2 regions of the Nonomuraea sp. NPDC050536 genome follow, and region 2 is predicted to be linked to the other one. Evidence: riboswitches for the same ligand, from Rfam matches in the RefSeq annotation. Region 2 holds a riboswitch; the other holds the start of a gene.
What was found. Region 2 has a riboswitch for glycine ahead of gcvP (aminomethyl-transferring glycine dehydrogenase). Riboswitches for the same ligand answer to the same signal wherever they lie in the genome.
Positions count from the first base shown of each region.

Region 1: linked by a shared signal. The riboswitch ahead of gcvT (glycine cleavage system aminomethyltransferase GcvT) and the one ahead of gcvP (aminomethyl-transferring glycine dehydrogenase) in region 2 are both predicted to bind glycine.

Region 1 is NZ_JBITHD010000017.1:222,488-237,255, forward strand. Features, by position in the region: gene ACIBHX_RS38215 (substrate-binding domain-containing protein) at 1-848, opposite strand, end outside; gene ACIBHX_RS38220 (DUF2264 domain-containing protein) at 945-2,699, shown strand; gene ACIBHX_RS38225 (FadR/GntR family transcriptional regulator) at 2,679-3,398, opposite strand; gene ACIBHX_RS38230 (glutamine synthetase family protein) at 3,516-4,871, shown strand; gene ACIBHX_RS38235 (aldehyde dehydrogenase family protein) at 4,868-6,211, shown strand; gene ACIBHX_RS38240 (3-oxoacyl-ACP reductase) at 6,218-6,982, shown strand; gene ACIBHX_RS38245 (gamma-glutamyl-gamma-aminobutyrate hydrolase family protein) at 7,021-7,710, shown strand; gene ACIBHX_RS38250 (LysR family transcriptional regulator) at 7,755-8,699, shown strand; gene ACIBHX_RS38255 (M4 family metallopeptidase) at 8,791-11,091, shown strand; gene ACIBHX_RS38260 (M28 family peptidase) at 11,153-12,481, shown strand; partial or broken gene ACIBHX_RS38265 (cation:proton antiporter) at 12,573-13,070, shown strand; gene ACIBHX_RS38270 (hypothetical protein) at 13,213-13,449, shown strand; glycine riboswitch at 13,558-13,655, shown strand; gene gcvT (glycine cleavage system aminomethyltransferase GcvT) at 13,792-14,768, shown strand, end outside.
Region 2 is NZ_JBITHD010000004.1:328,736-343,503, reverse strand. Features, by position in the region: gene ACIBHX_RS14795 (sensor histidine kinase) at 1-376, shown strand, start outside; gene ACIBHX_RS14790 (response regulator) at 373-1,071, shown strand; gene ACIBHX_RS14785 (hypothetical protein) at 1,136-1,543, shown strand; gene ACIBHX_RS14780 (phosphoribosylanthranilate isomerase) at 1,553-2,143, shown strand; gene ACIBHX_RS14775 (CDP-alcohol phosphatidyltransferase family protein) at 2,259-2,840, shown strand; gene ACIBHX_RS14770 (sugar phosphate nucleotidyltransferase) at 2,845-5,346, shown strand; gene ACIBHX_RS14765 (FHA domain-containing protein) at 5,979-6,491, shown strand; gene ACIBHX_RS14760 (MerR family transcriptional regulator) at 6,488-7,141, shown strand; gene ACIBHX_RS14755 (bifunctional nuclease family protein) at 7,215-7,685, shown strand; gene ACIBHX_RS14750 (MerR family transcriptional regulator) at 7,833-8,453, shown strand; glycine riboswitch at 8,528-8,621, shown strand; gene gcvP (aminomethyl-transferring glycine dehydrogenase) at 8,761-11,571, shown strand; gene ACIBHX_RS14740 (hypothetical protein) at 11,800-12,399, shown strand; gene ACIBHX_RS14735 (tol-pal system YbgF family protein) at 12,427-13,218, shown strand; gene ACIBHX_RS14730 (hypothetical protein) at 13,609-14,046, opposite strand; gene ACIBHX_RS14725 (hypothetical protein) at 14,154-14,318, opposite strand; gene ACIBHX_RS14720 (hypothetical protein) at 14,446-14,768, opposite strand, start outside.

The DNA.
Region 1 (14,768 bases), on a different contig from region 2:
GCCACGATCGACACGTCCGAGGGGATGCGCACCCCGGCGATGCGCAGGTGCTGGACCAGGAGCAGCGCGTCCTCGTCGTTGTGCACGAGCAGTCCAGTCACCGAGCCCGACCTGATCGCCGACACCACGGCCTCGACCTGCGAAGGCGAGGGACCTTCCTGCTCGATCCCGAACTCACCGGGACCCGACAGGCCCAGGTCACGCACCGCGGCGAGGAAGCCGTGCCGTACCCGGGGCGCGGTCGGGCTGCTGCGCGTGACCATCGCGACCCGCCGGTGCCCGAGCTCCGCCAGGTGCCGTACGCCGAGGAAGGCGCCGTGCGCGTGGTGCGAGGCGGCCGCGTCGAGCAGCGAGGCGGGCCCGCCCAGCGAGGCCCGCCGTTCGACCAGGACCGCGGGCACGCCGAGGCCGGCCAGCCACTCCGCGTGGGATTCGTCGGGCTGCCTGCTCGGCGTGAGCAGCAGCCCCTCCACCCCGCCGTCGATCAGCTGCCTGACCTGCTTGCGGTCCTCCTCGTCGTCGTAGCGCGAGACGCCCAGCACGAGCCTGGCCCCCAGCCGCTCGGCCTCCTGCCTGGCCCCCTTGATCACGTTCGGGTAGTAGTAGGTGGCCGAGGGCACCAGCATCCCGACCGTCAGCGCCTCCTGCGACATCACATCAGGCAGTACGGCAGGCCGTGTGATGCCGCCGTGGACGCGGTTGACCAGGCCCCGCCCGGCCAGGAACTCCACGTCGCGGCGCAGGGTGACCATGGAGACCCCGAGCCGGTCGACGAGGTCGGCCAGCCGTACCGATCCTCGCTCGCGCACCTCGCGCAGGATCACTTCGTGACGTTCTTCGGCGAACACTGGGGGCTCCTTCGGCTAGACACCGCAGATTCTAGCGAGGTCGCTTTCGTTTGTGAACGGATGCTTTCGAACGATCAGACTGCTAGAGTCCGGCGCATGATCTCCCTCCCGCCCGAGGATCGTTCGCTCAGCCCGCACACCGGCTGGACTCGCGCCCACTGGGAGGCGGTGGCCGACGCGCTGCTGGCTGCGGTGGAACCGTATCGCTCCGCGGACGGATCCGTGATCGTCTTCCCGGGCGGCAGGGAGAGCGTCTCGCGGTGCGACGGGCTCGAGGGGTATGCCAGGACGTTCCTGCTGGCGGCCTTCCGCGTCGCGGGCGGCGGACCGGTCCGGCTGCTCGAGCCGTACGCGCGCGGCCTGGAGTCTGGTCCGAAGGTGTGGCAGCCGATCCGCGACCGCAGCCAGCCCATGGTGGAGGCGGCCTCCATCGCGATCTCGCTCTGGCTCACCCGCGAGCACCTGTGGGACCGCCTGGACCCGGCGGTCCGCGACGGCGTGACCGCCTACCTGGCGGACGCCCTGCGCCACGAGCCGGTGGACAACAACTGGTGGCTGTTCACGGTGATGGTCGGCGCGTTCCTCGGCGACCAGGACGTGGTCGAGCGCGGCCTGGCCAGGATCGAGCCGTGGTACCAGGGCGGCGGCTGGTACTCCGACGGCGCCAACCGCTCCTTCGACCACTACAACGGCTGGGCCATGCACCTCTACCCGGCCCTGCTCACCCACCTCACCCACGCCTCGCCCGGCCGGTACGGCGATCGGTTGCGGAAGTTCCTGCGCGGTTACGCCCTGACGTTCGACTCCGGCGGCGGCATGCTCTACCAGGGCCGGTCGGTCACCTACCGGTTCGCCTCGGCGGCCTCGCTGTTCGCCGGGGCGCTGCTCGACGCCACGCCGCTGAAGCCCGGCCAGACCCGGCGGATCGCCTCCGGCGTGCTGCGCCACTTCCTCGAGCACGACGCGCTCTCGCCGGAGGGCCTGCTCACCCTGGGCTGGTACGGCCCGCACGAGCCCTCGCTGCAGGGCTACTCCGGCTACGCCTCGCCGTACTGGGCCTCCAAGGCCTTCCTCGGCCTGCTGCTGCCGGCCGATCACCCCGTCTGGACGGCCACGGAGGAGCCGGGCCCCGAAGGGGTCGTCGCGCTGCCCGAGCCCGGGTTCGTCGTGCAGAACACGGGCGGCATCGCCCGCGTGCTCAACCACGGCAGTCAGCACCACCCGGGCGACCCGCTCTACGACCGCTACGCCTACTCCACCCGCACGGGCCCCACCACGGCAGCCGACGTCCCCGACAACCACCTGGCGATCCTCCAGGACGGCGCCTGGACGCCCCGCGGCACGATCACCCCGCGGGGCGCGGGCACGCTGGGCGACACCGCCTGGGCGAGCTCGGCGGGCAGCGCCGACAGTCTCAGCGTGGCACGCGGCCCCGTCGAGGTGCGCATCCATCGCGTCCCGCCCGGCTCCCGGGCCCGCCAGACCGGCTGGGCGCTCCCCCAGGCCACCGCCGCCATCACCGGGGACCCGTCGGTCGTCCTGAGCGCCCACCTCACCTCCGCCCTGAAGGGCCTGTACGGCTGGGCCACGGCGTCGGCCGCCGAGGCCCCGTCGGGTACGGCCTTCGGCAGCCCGGCCACGGTCCCGGTACTGGAGGGCGTGGCGGAGGACGGCTGGGTCGTGAGCGTGGCCACGCTCACCCGCGAACCCGTGACGGAGCTGCCCACCGCGACGGTGGCCGGGCACGTCACGATCACCTGGCCGGACGGCGTCATCCAGGAGTTCACCGCGAGCGGGCCGGTGGACCCAGGACAAGAGGGGCCCGCGGGGTCAGGACAGGAAGGCGCGTAGCAAGGCTGCGGTGCCTTCCAGGTGCTCCGACACGGCCTTGCGGGCCGCCTCGGGGTCGCCCGCGAGGATGGCGGTCACGATGGCACGGTGCTGGGTGGCCGCGTGGTCGATGTTGACCTGCAGCATCGGGATGGCGTTGAGCAGGTCGCTGACCCGCAGCCGCGCGTCGGCACAGGCCGTGGCCAGCAGCGGCGACCCTGTCAGCTCGGCGATCGACAGGTGGAAGGCCGTGTCCAGGCGCCGGTAGTCCTCTGGCGCGGCCCCGTCCACGTCCGCCAGGCGGCGTTGTAATGCCGCCCGCTGCCCGTTGCTGAGCTTGGCCGAGGCCAGCACCTGGGCCGCCCCGCACTCGACGGCCATGCGGAAGGTGAGCGCGTCGGTCAGGTCGGCGGTGCCCATGTCGGCCACCACGCGGCGCAGAACCCCGGTGTCCGGCGCGGGCGGGGTGTAGGTGACGAACGCGCCTCCGTAGCGGCCGCGCCGTACGTCGAGATAACCGGCTTCCTGCAGGGCGCGGATCGCCTCGCGCAGCGTGACACGGCTGATGCCGAGCTGGACGGCCAGCTCGCGCTCCGGGGGAAGCTTCTGGCCGGGCCCGACGACACCCAGCTTGATGGCCTGCAGGAGCCGCTCGACGGTCTCCTCGAAAGCGTTGCCCGCCCGGACGGGCCTGAGCACCGTCAGGGGGTTCATCATCATTTCACCAGAATCGTCCAACGTGTCCTCAGGTCTTGACAACCGATCCCGCCATGCACATCAATGGTCTGAGACTAGCCCAATTAACGGGAAAGCGCGTCAGGCCAGATCGGAGCGTCCATGGGGTTGCTGTCCGTAGACGAACTACGTGACGACGTGTCCGCAGGCCGCGTCGACACCGTACTGCTGGCCATCGCCGACATGCAGGGCAGATTGCAGGGCAAACGGCTGTCCGCGCGCTACTTCGTGGAAGAGGTGCTCCAGCACGGCTCGGAGGGCTGCAACTACCTGCTCGCGGTGGACGTCGACATGAACACCGTGGACGGTTACGCGATGTCGTCCTGGGAGCGCGGGTACGGCGACTTCGTGATGAAGCCGGACCTGTCCACGTTGCGCCGGGTGCCCTGGCAGGAGGGCACGGTCATGCTGATGGCCGACCTGACCTGGGAGAACGGCGAGGACGTGGCGCCGTCCCCGCGGCAGATCCTGCGCAGGCAGATCGCCCGGCTGGAAGAGCGCGGATTGCGCGCCTTCGTGGGGACCGAGCTGGAGTTCGTGGTTTACGAGGACTCCTACGAGGACGCCTGGAAGCGGGCCTACCGCGATATGACGCCCGCCAATCTTTACAACGTCGACTATTCGCTGCTCGGAACCGCGCGTATTGAGCCGCTGCTGCGCCGGATAAGGCTGGACATGGAGGGCGCCGGGCTCTATGTCGAGTCGGCCAAGGGCGAGTGCAACCTGGGCCAGCACGAGATCGCCTTCCGCTACGACGAGGCGCTCAAGACCTGCGACAACCACTCGATCTACAAGAACGGCGCCAAGGAGATCGCCGCCCTGGAGGGCAAGTCGATCACCTTCATGGCAAAGCCGAACCAGCGCGAGGGAAATTCTTGCCATATCCACATATCAGTGCGATCTGTGGATGGCGACCCGGTGATGGCAGGGGACGGGCCGCACGGCCTGTCCAAGCTCGGCGAGCATTTCATCGCCGGGCAACTGGCCTGCATGAAGGAATTCACCCTCTTCTACGCGCCGAACATCAACTCCTACAAGCGGTACGTGCCAGGAAGCTTCGCGCCGACCGCAATAAAGTGGGGAGTGGACAACCGCACCTGCTCGCTGCGCCTGGTAGGCGGCCACGGGCACTCGCTGCGCGTGGAGAACCGCGTGCCCGGCGGCGACGTGAACCCCTACCTCGCGGTCTCGGCGCTCATCGCCGCCGGGCTGTACGGCATCGACGAGGAGCTGCCGCTGGAGGAGGCCTTCGGCGGCAACGCCTACACCTCGGGCGCCGAGACGGTGCCGCACACGCTGCGGGACGCGCTGACGCTGTTCGAGGGGTCGAAGCTGGCCCGCGAGAGGTTCGGCGACGACGTGGTCGCGCACTACGCCAACTACGCCAAGGTGGAGCTGACCGCCTTCGACGCGGCGGTCACGGACTGGGAAATGTACAGAGGATTCGAACGACTGTGAAGATCATCAACCCGGCGACCGAAGACGTGGTCGCCGACGTCGAGCTGGCTGACGCGGCCGAGGTCGACCGCGCCGTGGAGCGTGCCAGGCGGGCCTACGCCACCTGGCGCGACGTGGCCCCCGGCGACCGGGCCAGGCTGCTGCGCAGGCTCGCGGCGCTGGTCGGCGAGCACGCCGAGGAACTGGCCCTGCTGGAGGTCACCAACTCCGGGCACCCGATCGGCAACGCGCGCTGGGAGGCCGGCAGCGTCCGCGACGTGTTCGACTTCTACGCGGGCGCGCCCGAGCGCAACCACGGCAAGCAGATCCCGGTGGCGGGCGGCATCGACGTCACCTTCCAGGAGCCGCTCGGCGTGGTCGGGGTCATCGTCCCGTGGAACTTCCCCATGCTGATCGCGAGCTGGGGCGTCGCCCCGGCGCTCGCGGCGGGCAACACGGTGATCGTGAAGCCCGCCGAATGGACCCCGCTGACCGCGCTGAGGCTGGCCGAGCTGGCCCTGGCGGCGGGCCTCCCCGAGGGGGTGCTCCAGGTGCTGCCTGGGGCAGGGGAGGTCGCGGGAGCCCGCCTGGTCGAGCACCCGGACGTGGCCAAGATCGTGTTCACCGGTTCCACCGAGGTGGGCAAGGAGATCGCGGCCAAGGCCGCGGCCCAGGTCAAGCGGATCACCCTCGAACTGGGCGGCAAGTCCGCCAACATCGTCTTCAACGACGCCGACATCGACAAGGCCGCCAGGACCGCGCCGTACGCCGTCTTCGACAACTCCGGGCAGGACTGCTGCGCCCGCTCCCGGGTGCTGGTCCAGGCCGACGTCTACGAGGAGTTCCTGGAGCGCCTGACGGAGGCGGCCAGGGGCGTGAAGGTGGGCGATCCGCTGTCCACCGAGACCGAGATGGGGCCCCTGGTCAGCGCCGAGCAGCGCGAGCGGGTCCGGTCGTTCATGGACGGCACGCCGTACTTCCAGGGCGACTGCCCGCAGGGCAAGGGGTTCTGGTTCCCGCCGACGATCCTGACCTCGGAGCTGACCGACCGGACGTTCACCGAGGAGATCTTCGGGCCGGTCATGTCCGTGGTTCCGTTCAAGGACGAGGCGGAAGCCGTACAGATCGCCAACGACACCCAGTACGGGCTGAGCGGCTCGATCTGGACCCGCGACGTCGGCCGGGCGCTGCGCGTGGCGCGGGCCGTCGAATCGGGCGCGCTGAGCGTGAACTCGCACTCGTCGGTCCGCTACTGGACGCCGTTCGGCGGGTTCAAGCAGTCGGGGCTGGGCCGCGAGCTCGGACCCGACGCCCTGTCCGCTTTCACCGAGACCAAGAACGTCTTCATTTCCTGGGAGTAGTGCAGTATGCAGCGTTTGCAGGACCGCGTCGCCGTGATCACCGGTGCGGGCAGCGGGATCGGCCTGGCCACGGCGCGGCGCTTCGCCGAGGAGGGCGCCAAGGTCGTCTGCGTCGACATCGACGAGGAAGCGGGCGGCAAGGCGGCCGGCGAGGTCGGCGGCATCTACGTCAAGGCGGACGTCACCAACGAGGACGACGTCATCCGGATGTACCAGACGGCCTACGACACCTACGGCAGCGTGGACATCGCCTTCAACAACGCCGGGATCTCCCCGCCGGACGACGACTCGATCCTGGAGACCGGGATCGACGCCTGGCGCCGGGTCCAGGAGGTCAACCTGACCAGCGTGTACCTGTGCTGCAAGCACGCGCTGGAGTACATGCGCCGCCAGGGCAAGGGCTCGATCATCAACACGGCCTCGTTCGTGGCGGTGATGGGCTCGGCGACCTCGCAGATCTCCTACACGGCCTCCAAGGGCGGCGTGCTGGCCATGTCGCGCGAGCTGGGTGTGCAGTTCGCCCGCGAGGGCATCCGCGTCAACGCGCTGTGCCCGGGTCCGGTCAACACGCCGCTGCTGCAGGAGCTGTTCGCCAAGGACCCCGAGCGGGCGCAGCGCCGCCTGGTGCACGTCCCTGTCGGCCGCTTCGCCGAGGCCACGGAGATCGCCGCCGCGGTCGCCTTCCTGGCCAGCGACGACGCCAGCTTCATCACGGCGTCGCAGTTCCTCGTCGACGGCGGCATCTCGGGCGCCTACGTGACGCCGCTCTAGGAAGATCTCTTGTACGGCAGGCCTGGGAGGGGAGAGTCGTGACACGTCCGGTCATCGGAATCTCGTGCTACGTGGAGACCGCGCGCTTCACCGTGTGGGAGATGACCACGTCCCTCCTCCCCCACTCCTATGTCGACCAGGTCGTGCGGGCGGGCGGCCAGCCGGTCGTCCTCCCGCCCGTCGGGGAGGCCGGTTCCCTGGTGGACCGGCTCGACGGGCTCATCCTGGCCGGCGGGGGCGACATGGATCCCGCGCGCTACGGCCAGAACGCCCTGGATACCACCGGATACATCCGGAAATTTCGGGATGACGCCGAGCTTGCCCTGATGGACGGCGCCCTCCGGCGCGGCCTGCCGTTCCTCGGCATCTGCCGTGGCATGCAGGTGCTGAACGTGGCGCTCGGCGGCACCCTGCACCAGCACCTCCCGGACGTCGTCGGCCATGGCCTGCACTCCCCCGCTCCCGGCAAGTACGGCTCCCTCCCCGTGCGCCCGGTCCCGGGAACCCGCCTCGCGGAACTTCTCGGCGAGGCCCCTGTGGACGCCTCCCACTACCACCACCAGGCCATCGACCGCCTGGCGGACGGCCTCACGATCAGCGCCCACGCCGACGACGGCACCATCGAAGCCGTGGACGTCGACGACCACCCCTTCGCTCTCGCCGTCCAGTGGCACCCGGAGGTCGGCACGGACGACCGCCTGTTCAAAGCCTTGATCACCGCCTGCTGAATTTGGGCCTTACTGGAAACCTTCTTTACTTTTAAACTTGTGGTGTGGATCTCGAGGTCCGTCACCTAAGGGTGCTGTGCGCGATAGCAGACAGCGGGAGCATCTCCAGAGCCGCCGCGACCCTGGGGATGTCACAACCGGCGATGGCCGCCCAGCTCAGGCGCATCGAGCGGCAGTTCGGTGGCGCGCTGTTCGACAGAGGCCATGACGGCGCGACGCCGACCCCGCTGGGCGAGTGGCTGCTGGCCAGGTCGAGAAGCCTGGTGCCCGCCTTCGACGAGCTGGAACGCGACGCGAAAAGGCATTCAAGCGGAGACATGATCCGCGTAGGGTGCGCGCCCACGCGGCTGGCGATCTACGTGGCCAAGAGCCTGCACCGGCTGCTCCCCGAGGCCGACATCAGGCTGCGCACCGAGCAGACCATGGACGCGCTGCCCGGGCTGCTGGCCTCCGAGCGGATCGAATTGGCCACGCTGGACGACTACCCGGGCCACGAGCTGTCGCCGCCACAGGGCGCCGCGTACGCGGTGATCGCGATCGAGCCGCTGTTCGTCGGCCTGGCCCAGGACCACCCGCTGGCCGGGCGGGAGGAGGTCGAGCTGGCCGACCTGGCCGAGGAGGACTGGGCGCAGCCGGCGCAGCTGGAGTCGGGGCCGCGCGAGCACTTTTGGGGGGCCTGCACGGAAAGCGGCTTCGCGCCGCGCCTGGCCTACGGCGTCAACCTCGAGGTGGCTCTGGACCTGATCTCCGAGGGCCGCTGCGTAGGGCTGTTCCAGGCCACCGCGCCGGCCAGGGAGCGCGTCACGCTGCGCCCGCTGAAGGACGCGCCGCTGCGCTTCCGTCACGTGCTGGGCTGGACGACGCGGGGCCCGTTCGGGGGTCAGGCCGACGATCTCGTCGAGACGGTGCGCAAGACGTACTGGGCGGAGTCGATGCGGGCGCCCGTCTATCGCGCCTGGTTGAAGCGCCACGGAAGGGCCATAGCGTGACGTTATAGGAAGTTGTTGGGTACCGCCCTCTACACGGCCTGTGAAGACTTGGGATCGACTCCACTCCGACACCCCCTGAGGAGCCAAGAGAGTGAAACCCAAGCTCAGGCTGGGGGCTGCCGCCGTGCTCGCGGTGGCCCTCTCCACCGTCTCGCTCGCCGGCGCCACGAGCGCCGGGGCGGCGAGGGCGGTGGACCCGCCATCCCCCGATCCCCGTCATAACGCGATCGCCACCTCGCAGAACCTGATAAAGGCCGACAAGGCGGCGTTACAGGCCACCGACCAGGACTCCTTCGCGCTCACCTCCAGCATCGAGGGCCCGCGCGGCCTGCAGTACCTCACCTACGGCCGCACCCACGCGGGCCTGCCGGTCTACGGCGGCGACGTGGTCGTGGCCACCGACTCCTCCGGCGCGGTCGTGCAGTCCGTCGCCTCCGGCCAGCAGAGCAGGATCGACGTCTCCACCAAGCCGGCCGTCACCGCCGTGAGGGCGGCGGTGACGGCCAGGACCCGCCTGGCCAAGGTGGCCTCCGTGGCCACGCCCACCCTGGTGATCCACGCCACGACCGCCAAGCCGCGCCTGGCCTGGGAGGTCGTCGTCACCGGCGCCGACCACCCGAGCACGCTGCACGTCTACGTGGACGCCGGGACCGGCAAGGTGATCGACCAGTGGGACGAGGTGCGTGAGGGCACCGGCAACAGCTACTACAACGGCAACCCCGTCACGATCGACACCACGCCCGCGTACACCATGCGCGACCCGAACCGCAGCGGCATCCAGTGCGGCGGGCAGAACGGCCAGCCGTACACCAAGTCCACCGACAGCTGGGGCAACGGCGGCGGCACGAACCTGGAGACCGCGTGCGTGGACGCGCTGTTCGACGTCCAGCACGAGTGGGACATGCTCAAGAACTGGCTGGGCCGCAACGGCATCAACGGCCAAGGCGGCGGCTACCCGGCCTACGTGGGGCTGAACGAGGTCAACGCCTACTGGACCGGCTCGTACGCCACCTTCGGCCACAACCAGGCCGGTAGCCAGCAGCTGACCTCGATGGACGTCGTCGGGCACGAGTTCGGCCACGGCGTCTTCCAGTTCTCCGGCGGCGGCGGCTCGGGCAGCGGCAACGAGACCGGCGGGCTCAACGAGTCGACCGGCGACATCTTCGGCGCCCTGCTCGAGCACTACGTCAACGAGCCGGCCAGCCTCGACCCGCCCGACTACCTGGTCGGCGAGGAGGTCAACCTGGCGGGCAACGGCCCGATCAGGAACATGCAGAACCCGTCGGCCACCGGCGACCCGAACTGCTACAGCTCCTCGATCCCGAGCACCGAGGTGCACGCGGCGGCCGGCCCGCAGAACCACTGGTTCTACCTGGTCGCAGAGGGTACCAACGGGAGCACCAGGTGTGACGGCGGCGCGGCGATCACCGGCATCGGCATCCAGAAGGCCGGCCAGATCTACCTGGCCGCGCTCAACACCAAGACCCTGCCGTGGACGTACGGCAAGGCCAGGGTGGCCACCCTGAACGCGGCCAAGTCGCTGTTCTCCGGGTGCAACGAGTTCAACGTGGTGAAGGCGGCATGGAGCGGTGTGAGCGTGGGCGCGCAGTCGGGCGAGCCGACCTGCACCGCGCAGCAGAACGACTTCAGCCTGGCGCTCGACCCGGCCTCCGGCACCGTCCAGCCGGGCGGCACGGCGACCACCACGGTCAGGACCACGGTGACCAGCGGCTCGGCGCAACAGATCACGCTGAGCACGGGCACGCTGCCCGCGGGCGTGACGGCCCAGCTCAACCCGCCGACGATCACGGCGGGCCAGACCTCGACGCTGACGCTGACCACCTCGGCCGGCAGCAGCGGCACGCAGTCGATCCAGGTGATCGCCACCGGCGCGAACGCCACCCACCAGGCGAACTACACCCTGCAGATCGGGCAGCCGAGCAGTGACTACTCCTTCACCGTCAGCCCGGCCTCGGCGTCGGTCCAGGCGGGGCAGTCGGCCACGGCGACGATCAGCACCCAGGTGACCGCGGGCCAGACGCAGCAGATCACGCTGTCGGCCACCAACGTGCCCAGCGGAGTGACGGTGACGTTCAACCCGCAGACGATCAACGCGGGCCAGTCGTCGACCGTCACGTTCACCACGACCGCGTCGGTGTCGCCGAACACCTACCCGATCGGGCTGAACGCCGACGGGGCCGGCGCCGACCACACGGCCACGTTCAGCCTGACGGTCAGCGGCAGCTCGCAGACCACCTGGCAGCCGTGGACCGCCTACGCGACCGGCGCGGTCGTCACCTACAACGGCGTGCAGTACCGGTGCCTGCAGGCGCACACCAGCCAGCCGGACTGGACGCCGCCCGCCGTACCGGCGCTCTGGCAGCCGATCTAATCCCGTGAGCTGGGGCGGCCGTTCACTCCGGGGCGGCCGCCCCCTTTTCGTGTGAGGACTCATGAGAATCAAACTCGTCGCGTCGGCGCTGGCGCTGGCGGCGACCTCGCTCGCGCCCGTCGCCGATCCGTCCACGCCACCGGACGTCCCGGTGGCGAACGTGCAGGCCCACCTCAGCCAGCTGCAGACGATCGCCTCGCAGAACGGCGGAAACCGGGCCTCGGGCCGGTCCGGCTTCACCGCCTCGATCAACTACGTCAAGGGCAAGCTGGACGCCGCCGGGTTCACCACCCGCGTGCAGAGCTTCAGCGGCGGCAGCAACCTGATCGCCGACTGGCCGGGCGGCCCCGCCAACCAGACCGTGATGCTCGGCGCGCACCTCGACAGCGTCTCGGCCGGGCCCGGCATCAACGACAACGGATCCGGCTCGGCCAGCCTGCTCGAGATCGCGCTGACCCTGGCCGCGACCAGGCCCACGCTCACCAAGCACGTGCGCTTCGGCTGGTGGGGAGCCGAAGAGCAGGGCATGGTGGGCTCGCGTTACTACGTGCAGAGCGGCGGCGCGAGCGGCGTGGAGGTGTACCTCAACTTCGACATGGTCGCCTCGCCCAACGCCGGCTACTTCGTCTACGACGACGATCCCGCGCTGCAGCGGCTGTTCAACGACTACTACGGCACGCTCGGCCTGCAGACCGAGCCGGAGGACGAGGGCGACGGCCGCAGCGACCACGCCTCGTTCAAGAACGCCGGCGTCAGGGTGGGCGGCGTCGCCGCGGGCGCCGACTACATCAAGACCTCCGCGGAGGTCGCCAAGTGGGGCGGTACGGCGGGCCAGCCGTTCGACCGGTGCTACCACAGCTCGTGTGACAGCTACCCGGCCAACATCAACGTCACGGCGCTGGACCGCAACACCGACGCCACCGCCTACGTGCTGTGGAAGCTGGCCGTGGGCGCGGGCACGCCCGACTACTCCGTCTCGGTGAACCCGGCCTCGGCCACGGTCCAGCCCGGGCAGTCGGCCACCACCACGCTGAGCTCGTCCGGGCAGGGACAGACCATCTCCCTGTCGGCCACGAACTTACCCTCCGGTGTGAGCGTGACCTTCAATCCGCAGACGATCACGGCGGGCCAGTCGTCCACCGTGACCATCGCCACCACCAGCGGCGTCACGCCGAACACCTACACGATCGGCCTGGGCGACCCCGGCCACTCGGCGCCCTTCGCACTGACGGTGAGCGGCGGCCAGGGCACCACCTGGCAGCCGTGGACCGCCTACGCGACCGGCGCGACCGTCACCTACAACGGCGTCCAGTACCGATGCCTGCAGGCGCACACCTCGCAACCCGACTGGGAGCCACCCAACGTCCCCGCCTTATGGCAGCGGTCGTAGCACACTCGACAGCACCACGAGCCCGACGCCGTACCCAGCGTCGAGCTCGTGCTGCTTTTCCCGACCGGCTCGCCGCTCTACATCGCTGCGGGTGGTCGCCGTCTCGATCGTCGCCGCCCGCTACCTCAGCAGGCGGCTCCGCCTACCACCCACCCCCTTGCTGGTCCTGCTCGGCCTGCTGCTCGGCGCGCTGCCGTTCGTGCCCTCGGTCCGGCTGGATCCGGCGTTCGTGCTGACCGTCCTGATCCCGCCGCTGATCTACCAGCACGCCGCGGAACGCTCCGCCCCGCGCGAGGCCCGCGCCGACTGGGGCGCGATCGCGATGCTCGGCGTCGGGCTCACGCTGCTGTCGGCCGCCGTCGCCGGCCTGGTCGCGCACCTGCTGCTCCCGGAGCTGCCGTGGGCGGCCGCGCTGGCGCTCGGTGCCGCGCTCGCCCCGACCGAGGCCCGCGCGCTCGAACGTCTGGGCGCTCCCGAGCGGCTCACCACGCTGCTGCGCGGCGAGAGCCTCGTCAACGAGGGCGTCGCGGTGGTGCTGTTCGCGATCGCGCTGGAGCAGCTGTCCAGGCCGGTGACCGTACCGCATGCCGCCCTGCAGATCGCGGGGGCGATCGCCGGCGGGGCGCTGGTGGGGCTCGCGGTCGGTCTCGCCCTCCTCACCTCGTGCCCGGCCTTCGCGGCCGCCGACCGAGGAGGAGGCGCAGGCCAGGCGGGTGGCCGCCTCGGCCGCGATGCGGCGCCTGGACCAGGTCGCGCCCGAACACGACGCCACCCAGGTGTGGGGCCAGCGCCAGGTCGTCACCATCGAGGCCCACGGCCACTCCACGGAACTGCGGCGCGAGGTGGCCAAGGCGCAGCGCGACAGCCTCAACCGCCAGTACGCGGAAGGCCGGATCGGCGCCCCCACCCTCCACCGCCTCACCGAGGAGATCGACCTCCGCGACCCCCACGCCACCCGCCGCCCCTGACCATGGGAGGGCGGCCGTCCCGGGGGAGGCGGTGGCGGCGGCCCTGCCGTACCAGAGAAGCCCTAGAGCTGTCAGGCCGAATCCGCGCTAGGCTGGCGGGGACACCGTCGAAGCCGTGCGGGAGAGCGTCCTGACACCCGGTCAGGGCCCCTGAAGGAGCAAGCCCTCCCCGCGAACCTCTCAAGGCAAAGGACCGCACGGGCGAGGTGACCTCTGGAAAGCAGGCCTGTCACAGGCCTCGCCGAAGGTGAAAGTCCGGCAAAACCCGGGCGAAGCTCTCAGGCAACGATGACAGAGGGGGAGGATCCTGGCATCCGACCCTGCCCTGAGGTGCGAAACGACATGTCCCGACCGACACCGCTGCGAGACGTACACGAGAGTCTCGGCGCCACGCTCACCGACTTCGCCGGCTGGCTGATGCCGCTGCGCTACGGCAGCGAGTCCGCCGAGCACACCGCGGTCCGCCAGGCGGCCGGGCTCTTCGACCTGTCGCACATGGGCGAGATCTTCGTGACCGGCCCGCAGGCCGCGCTGGCGCTGGACTACGCGCTGGTCGGCCACCTGTCCGCGCTGACGCCGGGCCGGGCGCGCTACACCATGATCGTCAATCCCGGGGGCGGGGTGATCGACGACCTCATCGTCTACCGGCTCCAGGACGACGAGTTCATGGTGGTGGCAAACGCCTCCAACTACGAAAAAGTCGCTGATGAACTGGTAAATCGGACGAAGGACTTCGACGCCACGGTCGAGGACCGCTCCGACCAGTACGCGCTGATCGCCGTCCAGGGCCCGAGGGCGCAGGAGATCCTGTCCCAGCTCACCGACGCCGACCTGGAGAACCTCAAGTACTACGCGGGCCTGCCCGGCGTGGTCGACGGGCGGCAGGCGCTCATCGCGCGCACCGGTTACACCGGTGAGGACGGGTTCGAGCTGTTCGTGGCCAACCAGGACGCCGTCCCGCTCTGGGAGGCGCTCACCCGCATCGGCACACCGTACGGGATGATCCCCGCGGGGCTGTCGGCCAGGGACACGCTCAGGCTGGAGGCGGGCATGCCGCTGTACGGCAACGAGCTGAACACGGAGCTGACCCCGTTCGACGCGGGACTGGGACGAGTGGTGAAATTCGACAAGCCCGGAGACTTCGTCGGCAGGGCGGCGCTGGAGGCGGTCAAGGAAACCCCGCCCAGGCGTCGGCTGGTCGGCCTGGTCGCCCAGGGCCGCCGGGTGCCGCGCCACGGTTACCCGGTCACCAAGGACGGCACCGTCGTCGGCGAGGTCACCAGCGGTGCGCCTTCCCAGACCCTGGGCAAGCCCATCGC
Region 2 (14,768 bases):
CGAGGCAGCCGAGCGCATGTCGGCCGCCGGGCTTCTGGTAGACCTGGAACTCGACCCCGCCTCCGACGGCGCGCCCCTCGTGGCCCGCGCCTCGGCGGCCCGCATCGTTCAGGAAGGCCTCACCAACGTGCTCAAACACGCCGGCCCCGGCACCAAGGTCCGGGTCAGCGTGGCCTCCGCGGCCGACGGGCTGGCCATCGAGATCCGCAACGGCCGCCCGCCCACCGTCATGCACCGCCTGCCCTCCTCCGGGCAGGGGCTGGCCGGGATGCGCGAACGGGTCAGAGCCCTCGGCGGCACGCTGCGCGCGGGACCCGACGAGGACGGCGGCTGGCTGCTGGCCGCCAGCCTGCCCGCCGCCAGGGGCGCGGCATGATCCGCGTGCTCATCGCCGACGACCAGGCGCTGGTGCGGGCGGGCGTGAAGATGCTGCTGCAGGCGGCCGGCGACATGGAGGTGGTCGCCGAGGCCGACGACGGCGCGGAAGCCGTACGGCTGGCGGAACGGCACCTGCCCGACGTCATCCTCATGGACCTGCGCATGCCCAGGGTCGACGGCCTGGAGGCGATCAAACGGGTGCTGGCCGCCCGCCCCGCCACCAGGATCGTCGTGCTGACCACCTTCGCCGAGGACTCCAACGTCTACGCCGCGCTGCGCGCGGGAGCCGTCGGCTTCCTGGTCAAGGACGACGAGCCGGAACGCATGGTCGACGCCGTCCGCCGGGCCGCCTCCGGCGAGCAGCTGCTGGCCCCGTCGGTGCTGCGGCGCGTCCTGGACCGCTTCCTGGCCGCCGAGGAGCAGGCCGCCGCGCCGCCGCCCGCCGGGCTCACCGAACGGGAGCTGGAGGTGCTCGCGCTGGTCGGCACCGGCCTGTCCAACGCCGAGATCGCCGAGGAGCTGCACGTCGGCGTGACCACGGTCAAGACCCATATCGCGGCCGCGATGGACAAGCTCGGGCTGCGCAACCGCATCCAGGCCGCCGTCGTCGCCCACCGCTCCGGGCTCGTGGACGCCGCCTTCCGCCCGGTGCGTCCGCCCCGCGGCGGACTTTCGAATCCACCGACAGGGTGACGACCCGTTGATCGCCTGACGGACATCCTGTGGTCCTTCTCGTTCCGACGAAAGGATCACAACGATGCACGAAACCCTCGCGCCGCCGCCGGTCAAGCGCGTCTCGCCCGGCCTGCTCTACAGCCTGCGCCTGGTCATCATCGCCCAGGCCGCCGCGCTGCTGGTCGCCGCCTCCTTCGCCGGTCAGGCCGTGGCCACCAACGGGGCGCTGGCCGACGCGCACGTCATGGCCGGGCTGGTCGTCCACCTGGTCGCGCTCGTCCAGATCGTGCTGGCCGTCCTGGTCTGGCGGCCGGGACGCGGCGCCGGATGGCCCGCTCTGGCCAGCGTCGCGCTGTTCGTCGTCGGTGGGCTGCAGCACGTCACCTGGCTCTGGCTCGGCGCCCACCTGCCCAACGGCGTGCTGCTGTTCGGCCTGATCGGCGCCATGCTCATCTGGTCGTGGTCGCCGGGGGCCGCCAGGCGCCGCTAGCCTGGGAGGGTGTTCGTGAAGATCTGCGGGCTGAGCGAGCCCGAGCACGTCGAGGCGGCCGTCGAAGCGGGCGCCGACGCCATCGGGCTGGTCATGACCCGCAGCCCCCGCCAGATCACGCCCGCGCGGGCGGCCGAGCTCGCCGCCCTGGTGCCCGGCCACGTGCTCACCGTGGGCGTCTTCCGCGGCGAGGAGCCTGACGCCGTGCGCGAGGCGGTGCTCACCTCCGGCGTCCGCGCCATCCAGCTGCACGGGCCCAAGCACCCGCACTCCCACTTCACCGCGCTCAAGGACCTGTCCAAGACGCTCATCAGGGCCGTCGACTCCTCCGCCGACCTGCGCTGCGGCGCCTTCGACGAGGACCTGCTGCTGGTCGACGCGCCGCACGCGGGCTCAGGGCAGGCGTGGGACTGGGCGGCCATCCGCGGCCGCCCCACCGGCCGCTGGCTCCTGGCGGGCGGCCTCACCCCCGCCAACGTCCGCGCCGCCATCGCCGCCGCCGACCCCTGGGGGGTCGACGTCTCCAGCGGCCTCGAGACCTCCCCCGGCGTCAAGAGCACCCCCCTGATCCAGTCCTTCCTCGCCGCCGCCCGCTCCTAGCCTTTCCTGTGGTGCCGTCCAAGAGAACGCTCGCGGCGTAGGGGAGCTCCGGGCAGGAGAAATTCTCGCTGGGCGGGAGAAAATCCGGCGGGATGCACGCAGTAGGGTCTGCTGCGTGAGCGAAACTTCCGCCGAGGACCGGATCTGGACGGTTCCGAACCTGCTGAGCTTCCTGCGCCTCCTCGGTGTCCCTGTCTTCCTCTGGCTGATTCTGGGGCCGAAGGCGGACGGGTGGGCGATCGCGCTGCTGGCGGTCGCCGGGTTCACCGACTGGCTGGACGGCAAGATCGCGCGGGCGTTCAACCAGACCAGCCGCCTGGGCAGGCTGATCGACCCGGCGGCAGACAAGCTCTACGTGTTCTCCACGATCATCGGGCTGCTGCTGCGCGACGTCATCCCGTGGTGGCTGGTCGCGGTGATCCTGGGTCGCGAACTCTTCGTCGTGAGTTTCGCCCCCGTACTCCGCAAACACGGTTACAAGGCACTCCAGGTGCATTTCCTGGGCAAGGCAGCCATGTTCTGCCTTATGTATGCCTTTCCCCTCCTCTTCCTTGCATCCCACACGGGGTGGTATGCCGATATCTCAAGGGTTGCGGGCTGGGCCTTCGCACTGTGGGGAATCGGCCTGTACTGGTGGGCAGGGGTGTTGTATGTCGTACAGGTGCGGCAGCTCGTAGCGGACGCCAAGAAGGAGTGATCGCGTGAAGGCGGTCGTCATGGCGGGCGGGGAGGGGACTCGGCTGCGCCCGATGACCGCCAACCAGCCCAAGCCCCTGCTTCCCGTGGTCAACCGTCCGATCATGGAGCACGTGCTGCGGCTGCTCAAACGGCACGGCATCACCGAAACCGTGGTCACCGTGCAGTTCCTGGCCGCGCTGGTGCGCAACTACTTCGGCGACGGCGACGAGCTCGGCATGAGCCTGCAGTACGCCACCGAGGACCTGCCGCTCGGCACCGCCGGCAGCGTCAAGAACGCCGCCGACCGCCTGCGCGACGACCGTTTCCTGGTCATCTCCGGCGACGCACTGACCGACGTCGACTTATCGGCGATGATCCGGTTCCACCGGGAGAACTCGGCGCTCGTCACGGTCGGTCTGAAGCGGGTGCCGAACCCGCTGGAGTTCGGGATCGTCATCGTCGACGAGCTCGGCCGGGTGCAGCGCTTCCTGGAGAAGCCGACCTGGGGCCAGGTCTTCTCCGACACCGTCAACACCGGCATCTACGTCATGGAGCCCGAGGTCCTCGACGAGGTGGCCGCCGGCGAGGTCGTCGACTGGGCCCACGACGTCTTCCCCAAGCTGCTGGACCGCGGCGCCCCGCTCTACGGTTACGTCGCCGAGGGCTACTGGGAGGACGTCGGCACCCACGAGAGCTACCTCAAGGCCCAGGCCGACGCCCTGTCCGGACGCGTCCGCGTGGACATCGGCGGCTTCGAACGCTCCCCGGGCGTCTGGGTCGCCGAGTCGGCCACCATCGACCCCGACGCCGTGCTCAGGGGCCCATTGCTCATCGGCGACTACGCCAAGGTCGAGGCGGGCGCCGAACTGCGCGAGTACACCGTGCTCGGCAACAACGCCGTCGTACGCGAGGGCGCCTTCCTGCACCGCGCCGTCATCCACGACAACGTCTACCTCGGACCCGGCACCCACCTGCGCGGCTGCGTGATCGGCAAGAGCACCGACGTGATGACCGGCGCCCGCATCGAGGAGGACGCGATCATCGGCGACGAGTGCGTCATCGAGGCCGAGGCCTACGTCTCCAGCGGCGTCCGCGTCTACCCGTTCAAGACCATCGAGGCCGGCGCCGTCGTCAACACCAGCGTCATCTGGGAGTCGCGCGGCCAGCGCAGCCTGTTCGGCCCGCGCGGCGTCAGCGGCCTGGTCAACGTGGAGATCACCCCGGAGCTGTGCGTCCGCCTGGCCAGCGCCTACGCCACCACGCTGAAGAAGGGCGAGAGCGTCGTCACCTCCCGCGACTCCTCGCTGGCCGCGCGGGCGCTCAAGCGGGCCGTGATCAGCGCGCTGACGGCCGGCGCCATCAACGTGCTCGACCTGGAGGCCGCGCCGCTGCCCGTGGCCCGCTTCCACACCGCCCGCGAGTCGGCCTCCGGCGGCATCGCGCTGCGCACCACGGCCGGCGACCCGCAGAGCGTCGACATCATCGTCATGGACCCCCGCGGCGCCGACCTGCCGCCCACCGCCCAGCGCAAGCTCGAGCGCGTCTTCTCCCGCCAGGAGTTCCGCCGAGCCTTCCCCGGCGAGATCGCCGAGCTCACCTACCCGGCCCGCATCGTCGAGGACTACGCCCACGAGCTGCTGCGCCGCATCGACATGACGGGCGTGCGGGACATGAAGGTCGTCGTCGACTGCGCGGGAGGCACCTCCTCGCTGGTGCTGCCCACCCTGCTCGGCCGCGTCGGCATCGAGGTGCTCACCGTCAACGCCCGCCTGGACGACATCTCGCCCACCGAGACCCTCGCCGAGCGCCGCCGCGACCTGCAGCGCCTGTCGGAGCTCGTCAGCTCTTCGCGCGCCGCCTTCGGCGTCCGCTTCGACCCCGTCGGCGAGCGGATCGCGCTGGTGGACGAGATGGGCCAGCTCATCGGCGAGGAACGTGCCCTGCTCGTCGTCCTCGACCTGGTCGCCGCCGAGCGCCGCGGCGGCCGCGTCGCGCTGCCCGTCACCACCACCCGCGTCGCCGAGCAGGTCTGCCGCTTCCACGGCGTGCAGGTCGAATGGACCTCCACCGCACTGAACGCCCTCACCTCCGCCGCCGAGGGCGACGACATGATCTTCGCCGCCGACGGCGCGGGCGGCTTCATCGTGCCGGAGTTCAGCCCCGGCGTCGACGGGCTGGCGGCCTTCATGCGCCTGCTCGGCCTGGTGGCGCGCACGAGGCTGTCGCTCAGCCAGATCGACGCCCGCATCCCCGAGGCCAAACTCCTCAAACGCACGGTCCCCACGCCGTGGGCGGCCAAGGGCGCGGTCATGCGCTCGGTCATCGAGGCCGCCGAAGCCGAAGGCCACCGTGTCGACACCACGGACGGCGTCCGCATCGCCGCCCAGGACGGCAGCTGGGTCCTCATCCTGCCCGCCGCCGGCGACCCCGTCACCGCCCTCTGGGCCGAGGCCCAGGACGTCGACTCCGCCCAATCCCTCCTCGAGCGCTGGGCCCGGATCGTCGAGCACGCGTCTGGACATTGATGTCGTACGGCGAGCCGCCGCCACCGGCCGCCCCTCGTACTTCGGCTGAGGGCCCGCGACCGGCGCTCACGGCGAGTCGGTGCCGCTTGCCCGCCGCCACGGCGATCCGTTCTCCGGGCACCACGGTCCCCCTGGCCCGCCGTACATCGCTCCGTACGACCTCCTCCTCGCCCGACCCCGGCGCGGAAAGCGCCGTACCGCTCTCCTGGAGCACCCGATTCTTTGGGGATGGCCGGGGGCGTGGAGAGGCTCCAGGGGAGGCTGTAGGGCTGCTGAGGGCTCGTGGGAGGGGTGGAGTTGGGGGTGGTGGTCAGGCGGCCTGAGAGGCGCCTGGCGGAGGGCGTGACGCTGAGTAGTCGGGAAGCGGGCGTAAGGGGCCGGGGACTTGTGGCGGACAGGGGGATGAAAGACAGCCGGAACGTGAATAAGATCAATGCCGAGAGAGAGCGGTGCGGATGGACCCGGGACAGCGGCGGCGGTAACTTTGTCACCGTCCAAGCCGTCGCGCGGCGCCCCGCCTTGACCTTTCTCGCTGATCAGCGTAAGTTGCGGCATTCGCAAACTTGAAGAGCGAAGCGAGGCGCGCCAAAGCACCGTTGCCGCGTCTTCGCGGTAGGAGGCCGAGCCGATCGATGCCGAGCGTCTACTGCACGCAGTGCGGGCACGCCAACCCCGAGGATGCCCGTTTCTGTTCCCGGTGTGGTTCACCGCTGACCAGGTCCGAGGTCGCGGGGGACACGACGTCGACGATCTCCGTCGCGGGAATCGAGGCATACGAGGCTGAGACGGGGGACATGCTCCTGGCGGAGCGGGCTCTGGTCGAGCAGTTGCCGCCCGGCGCGGCGTTGCTGACCGTGACCAGGGGCCCCAACCAGGGCAGCCGCTTCCGGCTCGACAAGGAGCTGACGACCACCGGGCGCCACCCGGAGAGCGACATCTTCCTGGACGACATCACCGTCTCCCGACGCCACGTGGAGTTCTACCGTCACCCCGGCGGCGTGTTCTCCGTGCGCGACGTGGGCAGCCTCAACGGCACCTACGTCAACAGGGAGCGCATCGAGGAGGTCGGACTGCACTCCGGCGACGAGGTGCAGATCGGCAAGTTCCGCCTCCTGTTCCTGCAGCGGAGCAACGCCCAGGCATGAGTGCTCAGGCGGCGCGCTCGCACATGAGCATCGGGGAGGTGCTCGCCCTGCTCCAAGGCGAGTTCCCCGACGTCACCATCTCCAAGATCCGATTCCTGGAGGGTGAGGGGCTCATCGAGCCTGAGCGCAGCCCGTCCGGCTACCGCAAGTTCACCCACCTGCACGTGGAGCAGCTGCGCTTCATCCTGACCGAGCAGCGCGACCACTATCTGCCGCTGCGGGTGATCAAGGACAAGATGGCCGAGTCGTTCGGCCGCCCGCACGCCGTACAGCAGGCCATGGAGATCCGCCTCAGCCGCGAGGAGTTGCTCGAGGCGGCGGGGCTCGACGAGGAGACACTCGCCGAGCTGGAGGACTACGGCCTGCTGGAGGCCAAGGCCCGCCGCTACGACGAGGAGGCGCTGAAGATCGCCCGCAGCGTCGGCGCCCTGGCGCGGTTCGGCCTGCACCCGCGCCATCTGCGCGCCGTCAAGGCCGCCGCCGAGCGCGAGACCGGCCTGGTCGAGCAGACCGTGGCCCCGATTCTGAAACGCCGCGCCCCCGGCGCCATCGGCGAAGCCGACGAAGTGGCCAGGGAACTGTCGGGCCTGCTGCTCGACCTGCACGCCGCGCTCGTGCGAACGGGCGTCGGGAGCGTTCTGGGCCGATGAGGCGGCGGGACCCCGCACGGTGTTACGTTGAAATGCAGAAGAACCGGGTCACATGGCCAGTCGGGAGCAGCCCGTGTTGCAGATGGAGGTCGTGGGTGTTCGCGTAGAGATGCCCACAAATCAACCAATCGTTCTGCTGAAGGAGGCACACGGGGAGCGGTTCCTGCCCATCTGGATCGGTATGACCGAGGCGACCGCGATCGCGCTCGCTCAAGCCGAGGAGCCACCTCCGCGGCCCCTGACGCATGATCTGTTCAGAGACGTTCTCAGCGCGCTCGGCGTAGGCCTGCGCGCCGTCAACATCGTCGCCCTGCGCGACGGCATCTTCTTCGCCGACCTGGTCTTCTCCAACGGGGTCGAGGTCAGCGCCAGGCCGTCGGACTCCATCGCGCTTGCACTCCGCACCGGTGCGCGCATCTTCGCCAGCGAGGAGGTCGTCCAGGAGGCCGGAGTGGTCATCCCTGACGACCAGGAGGAAGAGGTGGAGAAGTTCAAGGAGTTCCTTGACACGATCACTCCAGAAGACTTTGGCAGGGCGGGGTAGGTATTTCAGTGCATTTACGCTTCACGACGCGCCGGGCGGGATCGTTGACTGTGCATGGTCACGGTCCTACGGTGCAAGTGAAACCCGTGGTCGCGCATTACAAACCCCCAGATCAGGCCACGGGATGAGAGAAAGCCGGAGGTCCGCGTGGCGGTCAGCAGCGGCGAGGGAAAGACGGCCGGCCAGGAAGATCCGGTGCGGCGTGAGAGTGCGCGGCAGCGTGCCGGAGAGCAGGGCCTGCTCTTCGACGAGCAGCCTGCGACACTGCCCGATGACATCGGATACCGCGGCCCGACGGCCTGCGCGGCGGCCGGCATCACCTACAGGCAGCTGGACTACTGGGCGCGCACCGGCCTGGTCGAGCCCACGATAAGAGCCGCCCAGGGCTCCGGCTCGCAACGCCTGTACAGCTTCAGGGACATCCTGGTGCTCAAGGTGGTCAAGCGCCTGCTCGACACCGGGGTCTCGCTCCAGCAGATCCGCACCGCCGTCCAGCACCTGCGCGATCGCGGGGTGGGAGACCTCGCGCAGATCACGCTCATGAGCGACGGCGTCAGCGTCTACGAGTGCACCTCGGCCGACGAGGTGATAGACCTGCTCCAGGGCGGCCAGGGCGTGTTCGGCATCGCGCTCGGCAGGGTCTGGCGCGAGGTCGAGGGATCCCTCGCGGAGCTGCCGGGGGAACGGGCGGCGGTCGAGGACGACGTCCCGGCCGACCATCCCGCTGACGAACTCGCGCGCCGCCGGCGCGCCCGGCGCATAGGGTAGAGGCACAAATGCCACGACCTGCGATGGACCGGTTAACACGGTTCATCGTAGTAATCTAGGAACATAACGGCTGACGACCCCGTGCGGGAGAGTCCCCGGCCGCAACCGGGGCGCCGAAGGAGCAACCCTCCCCGGAATCTCTCAGGCATCCCGTACCGCTCGGGCGAGGCAACTCTGGAAAGCGGGCGCGTCCGCCAGACGTGTCTCACCGACGGTGCAAGCCCCTCACATGGGTGAAGCTCTCAGGTCCCGATGACAGAGGGGGAGAACCGTCCGCGCGCCGGTCTCCACTGCCTCGGGAGTCATCATGACCGATTTGACAGCACCGCCGTTCGCCACCAGGCACATCGGCCCCAACGCCGACGAGCAACAGCGCATGCTCGAGGCCGTCGGCTTCGAGACCGTCGCGGACCTGGTAGCGGTGGCCGTGCCCGAGGCCATCAGGGCCAAGGACCGACTCAAACTGCCCGCCGCCGCCAGTGAGACCGAGGCGATCACCGAGCTGCGTGCCCTGGCCGGCCGCAACCGGGTCATGACCTCCATGATCGGCCTGGGCTACCACGACACGATCACCCCCGCGGTCATCCGCCGCAACCTGCTGGAGAACCCGGGCTGGTACACCGCCTACACGCCCTACCAGCCGGAGATCTCGCAGGGCCGCCTGGAGGCGCTGCTCAACTTCCAGACCGTCGTCTCCGACCTCACGGGCCTGGACGTCGCCGGCGCCTCCCTGCTGGACGAGGGTACGGCCGCCGCCGAGGCGATGACGCTGGCGCACCGGGCCGGCAAGTCCAAGAGCGACGTGTTCGTCGTGGACGCCGACGCCCTGCCGCAGACCAAGGCCGTGCTGGCCACCCGCGCCGAGCCGCTGGGCATCGAGCTGGTCTACTCCGACCTCGAGGGCGAGCTGCCCGAGTGCTTCGCCGTGCTCGTGCAGTACCCGGGCGCCTCCGGCCGGGTCAGGGACTTCCGCCGCATCGCCGAGCAGGCGCACGCCGCCGGCGCGCTGGTCGTGGCCGCCGCCGACCTGCTCGCGCTGACCCTGCTGGCCACGCCGGGCGAGCTCGGCGCCGACATCGCGATCGGCTCCTCCCAGCGCTTCGGCGTGCCGTTCGGCTTCGGCGGCCCGCACGCCGCCTACATGTCGGTACGCGAGGGCCTGCAGCGCCAGCTGCCCGGCCGTCTGGTCGGCGTCTCCCTCGACGCCGACGGCGCGCCCGCCTACCGGCTGGCCCTGCAGACCCGCGAGCAGCACATCCGCCGCGAGAAGGCCACCAGCAACATCTGCACCGCCCAGGTCCTGCTGGCCAACATCGCCGGCATGTACGCCGTCTACCACGGGCCCGACGGGCTGCGCCGCATCGCCCGCCGTACTCACCGCATGGCCGTGACGCTGGCCGCTGCCCTGCGCGCGGGCAAGGTCGAGGTCGCGCACGGCGAGTTCTTCGACACCGTGCTGGCCCGCGTGCCCGGCAGGGCCGCCGAGGTCGTGGCCGGCGCCGCCGAGCGCGGCATCAACCTGTGGCGGGTCGACGACGACCACGTGTCGATCTCCTGCGACGAGAAGACCGAGCTCGCCCACCTGGAGCAGGTCGCCGCCGCCTTCGGCGTGGCCGTCTCCCTGACGGACCTGGCCGAGCAGGACGCGCTGCCGGCCTCGCTGGCGCGCGAGTCGGACTTCCTGACCCACCCGGTCTTCCACACCCACCACTCCGAGACCGCGATGCTGCGCTACCTGCGCAAGCTGCAGGACAAGGACATCGCGCTCGACCGGTCGATGATCCCGCTCGGCTCCTGCACGATGAAGCTGAACGCCACCACGGAGATGGAGCCCATCACCTGGCCGGAGTTCGCCTCGATCCACCCGTTCGCGCCCGAGGAGCAGACCGCCGGCTACCGCGAGCTGATCGAGACGCTGGAGGACTGGCTGGCCGAGGTCACCGGCTACGACGCGGTCTCCATCCAGCCCAACGCCGGCTCGCAGGGCGAGTTCGCCGGGCTGCTGGCCATCCGCGCCTACCACCAGGCCAGCGGCCATGGCGAGCGTGACATCTGCCTCATCCCGTCCAGCGCGCACGGCACCAACGCCGCCAGCGCCGTCATGGCCGGCCTCCGGGTCGTGGTCGTGGCCTGCGACGACGAGGGCAACGTGGACCTCGCCGACCTCGACGCCAAGATCGCCAAGCACCGTGACACGCTCGCCGCGATCATGGTGACCTACCCGTCGACGCACGGCGTCTACGAGGAGAGCATCACCGAGGTCTGCGCCAAGGTGCACGAGGCCGGCGGCCAGGTCTACGTCGACGGCGCCAACCTCAACGCGCTGGTCGGCCTGGCCAAGCCGGGCGAGTTCGGCGCCGACGTCTCCCACCTGAACCTGCACAAGACCTTCTGCATCCCGCACGGCGGCGGCGGTCCCGGCGTCGGGCCGGTCGCGGTGCGGGCGCACCTGGCCGCGTTCCTGCCCGGGCGGGGCACCGGTTCCGTCTCGGCCGCGCCGTACGGGTCCGCGGGGATCCTGCCGATCTCGTGGGCCTACGTCCGGATGATGGGCAGCGACGGGCTGACCGCGGCGACCGAGCAGGCGATCCTGTCGGCCAACTACCTGGCCCGCAGGCTCGCCCCGCACTTCCCGGTCCTGTACACCGGGCGTGGCGGGCTGGTCGCCCACGAGTGCATCATCGACCTGCGCCAGATCACCAAGGAGACCGGCGTCACCGTGGACGACGTGGCCAAGCGCCTCATCGACTACGGCTTCCACGCGCCCACGATGTCCTTCCCCGTGGCGGGCACGCTGATGATCGAGCCCACCGAGAGCGAGGACCTGGACGAGCTCGACCGGTTCGCCGACGCGATGATCGCCGTCAGGGGCGAGATCGCCAAGGTCGGGTCGGGGCAGTACGACCGGACGGACAATCCGCTGCGCAACGCCCCGCACACGGCCGAGTCGGTCACCGCCGACGAGTGGACCCACCCCTACACCCGCACCGAGGCCGCCTACCCGGTGGCGTCGCTGCGCGACGGCAAGTACTGGGTCCCGGTCCGCCGCATCGACCAGGCCTACGGCGACCGCAACCTGGTCTGCGCGTGCCCTCCTCTGGAGGCCTACGAAGACTAGGACCAGAAAGGTCTGCGCGTGCACTGTGTCCTACAACACTGGAGGCCTACGAAGACTAGGACCAGAAACGTCTGCGCGTGCACTGTGTCCTACAACACTGGAGGCCTACGAAGACTAGGACCAGAAAGGTCTGCGCGTGCACTGTGTCCTACAACACTGGAGGCCTACGAGGACTGACCAGTACCGTGGTTGTGACGACGGGTTGACTTTGCAGGGAGGTCTCCCGGGTTGGCGCGCGACGACGTGGTGGGCGACCTGATCAAAGGGCAGGTCTGCCTGTTAGGCGGCCTACTGGTGTGCATGGTCGTCCTGCCCTCGTGCGTGACCGGCAACTGCGGGATGAGTGACTTCGGCGTCCACTGGCGCACGATCGTGCCCTACGCGATCGGCCTGGTGGGCGCCGGTCTGTTCACCCGGCGGGGGCTGCGAGCCGCCGCGCCCGTGCTGCCCGCGCCGCGACTCGTCCGCCTGGCGGGAGACTCCTTCGCGCTGCTGCTGGTGGGCGTCCTGCTCACCCCCTACACGCTGGGGGAGGGCGTCCACTGGGTGCACCGCACGTTCGGCGCCGCGCTGTTCCTGTTCCAGCTGATCCTGGCCATCCGGCTGGTCGTGTGGGACGCGGGCGAGTTCCTCGCGGTCGTCCTGGTGTCGCTGCAGTTCCTCAGCGGCGTCGTGTCCGGCCTCTACGTGCTGTCCGACTCGGGACACCTGGTGCTCAGCCAGGCGGTGTTCCAGGCCGCCTTCGGCCTGGTGATGATCAGGACGGTGCGCCGGCTGTGGATCCGCGACAAACCGCCCAGCCCTTCACGGCCAAGTCGGCAGACATGATCGCGGGAAGTCGTTAGAGTCGGGCCGATGACGTCCTCAGAGCTGGAGTCTCCACCCCTCGACACCGCCCGCCATCTCGCCGAGCAGGGCGACCTCGAGGGCGCGGCGGCCATACTGATCGAGCTGGCCGCCGACCCCGACGGCCCCGACAGGGCGCAGGCGGCGGTGGGTCTGGCCGTGGTGCTGGAGGAGCGGGGCGACCTGGAGGGCGCCAGGGCCGCGGCCCGCACCGCGCTGGCCACCGGCCACCCCGAGTACGCCTCCCAGGCCGCCTGCCACCTGGCTCGCGGCTTCGAACGCGAGGGCCGCGCCGAGCAGGCCAGGGCCGCCTGGCAGGCCGTGATCGGCGTCGGCACCGACGCCTACCTGCCGCTCGCGCACCTCGCGCTGGCCAGGCTCGCCATGCAGGCCGACGACGCCGACGAGGCGGAACGCGAGCTCGGCGAGGTCGTCACCGGCGACGACCCGGTGCTGGCCGCCCGCGCCGCCCAGCACCTGGCCGACCTGGCGCTCGACCGGGGCGATCCCGCTGACGCGGCCGAGGTCCTGCTCGCGGCCCTGGAGACGGCGCCGGAGGAGGAGGCGCCGCGGCTGCGGGTGCAGCTCGGCATCGCGCACCTGGAGCTGGCCTGCGCCGAGCTGGCCACCGCGGTCGAGGAGGGCGGCGACCCGGGGACCACGGCGCTGGCGATCGAGCTGCTGGCCCGCACGCTGCCCCTGCGCGGGCGCGCGGACGACGCCGACCACGTGTGGTCCTACGGCCTCAACCACCCAGACCCTTCCGTCGCCGACGAGGTCCGCCTCCGCTACGCCCGCTAGCGCCGCCTGTCCGGCTGGGCCGCTCTTGTACGGCTGGGCCACTCTTCACGTTTTGTACGGCTGAGCCGCCGCTAACGGCCGCCTGCCGTACTTCGGCCGCGGGCCCGCGGGCGGCGCTTCCGGCGAGTCGGTGACACTCACCCACCGTCACGGCGCCTCGTAATCCAGGCACCACGGTCCCCACTACCTCCGCCACCGCGTCCCCGGTGATCTGGTCACCACGGTCCCTGCTGCTTCCGCCACCGCGTCCCCCGGTGATCCGGGCGCCACGGCCCACCTGGCCCGCCGTACATTGCGCCGGACGAGCGCCGCACCACGCCTCGCCGACCCCGGCGCGGGAATGCACCCGTGGAGGAGCCGCTTGTGCCGCGCAGGGGGCTGATATGCGGGTTAGGTGCGGGGCTGGAGGGCGAAGGTTAGCGAGCCGGCGAGGAGGACGGCGCCGGAGATGACGCCGCTGACGAAGGGGATCCAGGTGAGGGCTGAGGCGGCGGCCATGGCGAAGCCCGCGACGCCGAGGACGGTGAGCGTGACGCCGGTGACGAGGATGCTGCGCTGCCGCCAGACCGGGGCGAGCGCCATGAAGTGGACGCCGACCACGAAGGCGATCCAGGCCACGTTCACCTGCTCGGGCACCCCGAGCGCACGCATCAGCCACATCCCGCCGAACAGCAGCACGACCTCACCGGCCACCACCCACCGGTAGCCCACCCCGAAGAACGGCGCCGAAGGGACATTGTCGGGCGCCGCGGCGGCACCCGGCCTGGCCGCGCGGAACCACAGCCCGATCACGACTGCCAGCGCGATCCCGGCCAGCACCCGCAGCACAATCCCGGCGGTAGCTCCCAACGGGGCATGAGCATTCACAAAAACGAAAATCGCCCCGAAGACGGCGCCGATCAACAAACCAGTCATGCGTTGCATGATCCGCGATCCTACAAGGAATCGACTCCCACCCTGGCCGCCAGCCGTTCACGCAGCTCCGCGGCCGACCCGATGCACCTTGAGTCGCTCGCGCGCCCGGTCCACCGCCCGCCCGCAGGTGCGCTGACCGGATCGGCGAAGGAGGCAGGCACCTCCTGGTCGAGCAAGTCGCTCACGTCCGTCAGCGTGAAGCCCGGCGACACCAGGACCCGCCCGGGACCGGGGATGGGTGTGGGGAGGCTTTCCAGGCGGAAGTGCCTCGGGGCAAGGGATTCCAGGGCCCGCTCGGTCGTCGGGGGTGACTCACCGGTGCGCGATGGCCGCGGCGCCTGCCACGTTGATGGCCACGATCGCCACCAGCGCCACCAGCAGGCCGATGAACCCGGCGTTGGCGGCGGCGATGCCGACCAGCGGCACGCCCAGGGCCATCGAACCCAGCGCCAGCACCACCATGTGGCCCGCGCCGCTCCTGGCCTTGGCAGGTGGCGGGGGAGGGGAGTAGGGGGCGTAGGGGCTGGGGGCGTGGCCGTGCAGCTCGCTCTGGACGCGGGCGGCGATCGTCGCGTCCAGGCGCTCGACGAACGACTCGACGAGTGCGGCTTCGTAGTCGGGCCCCAGATCACGGC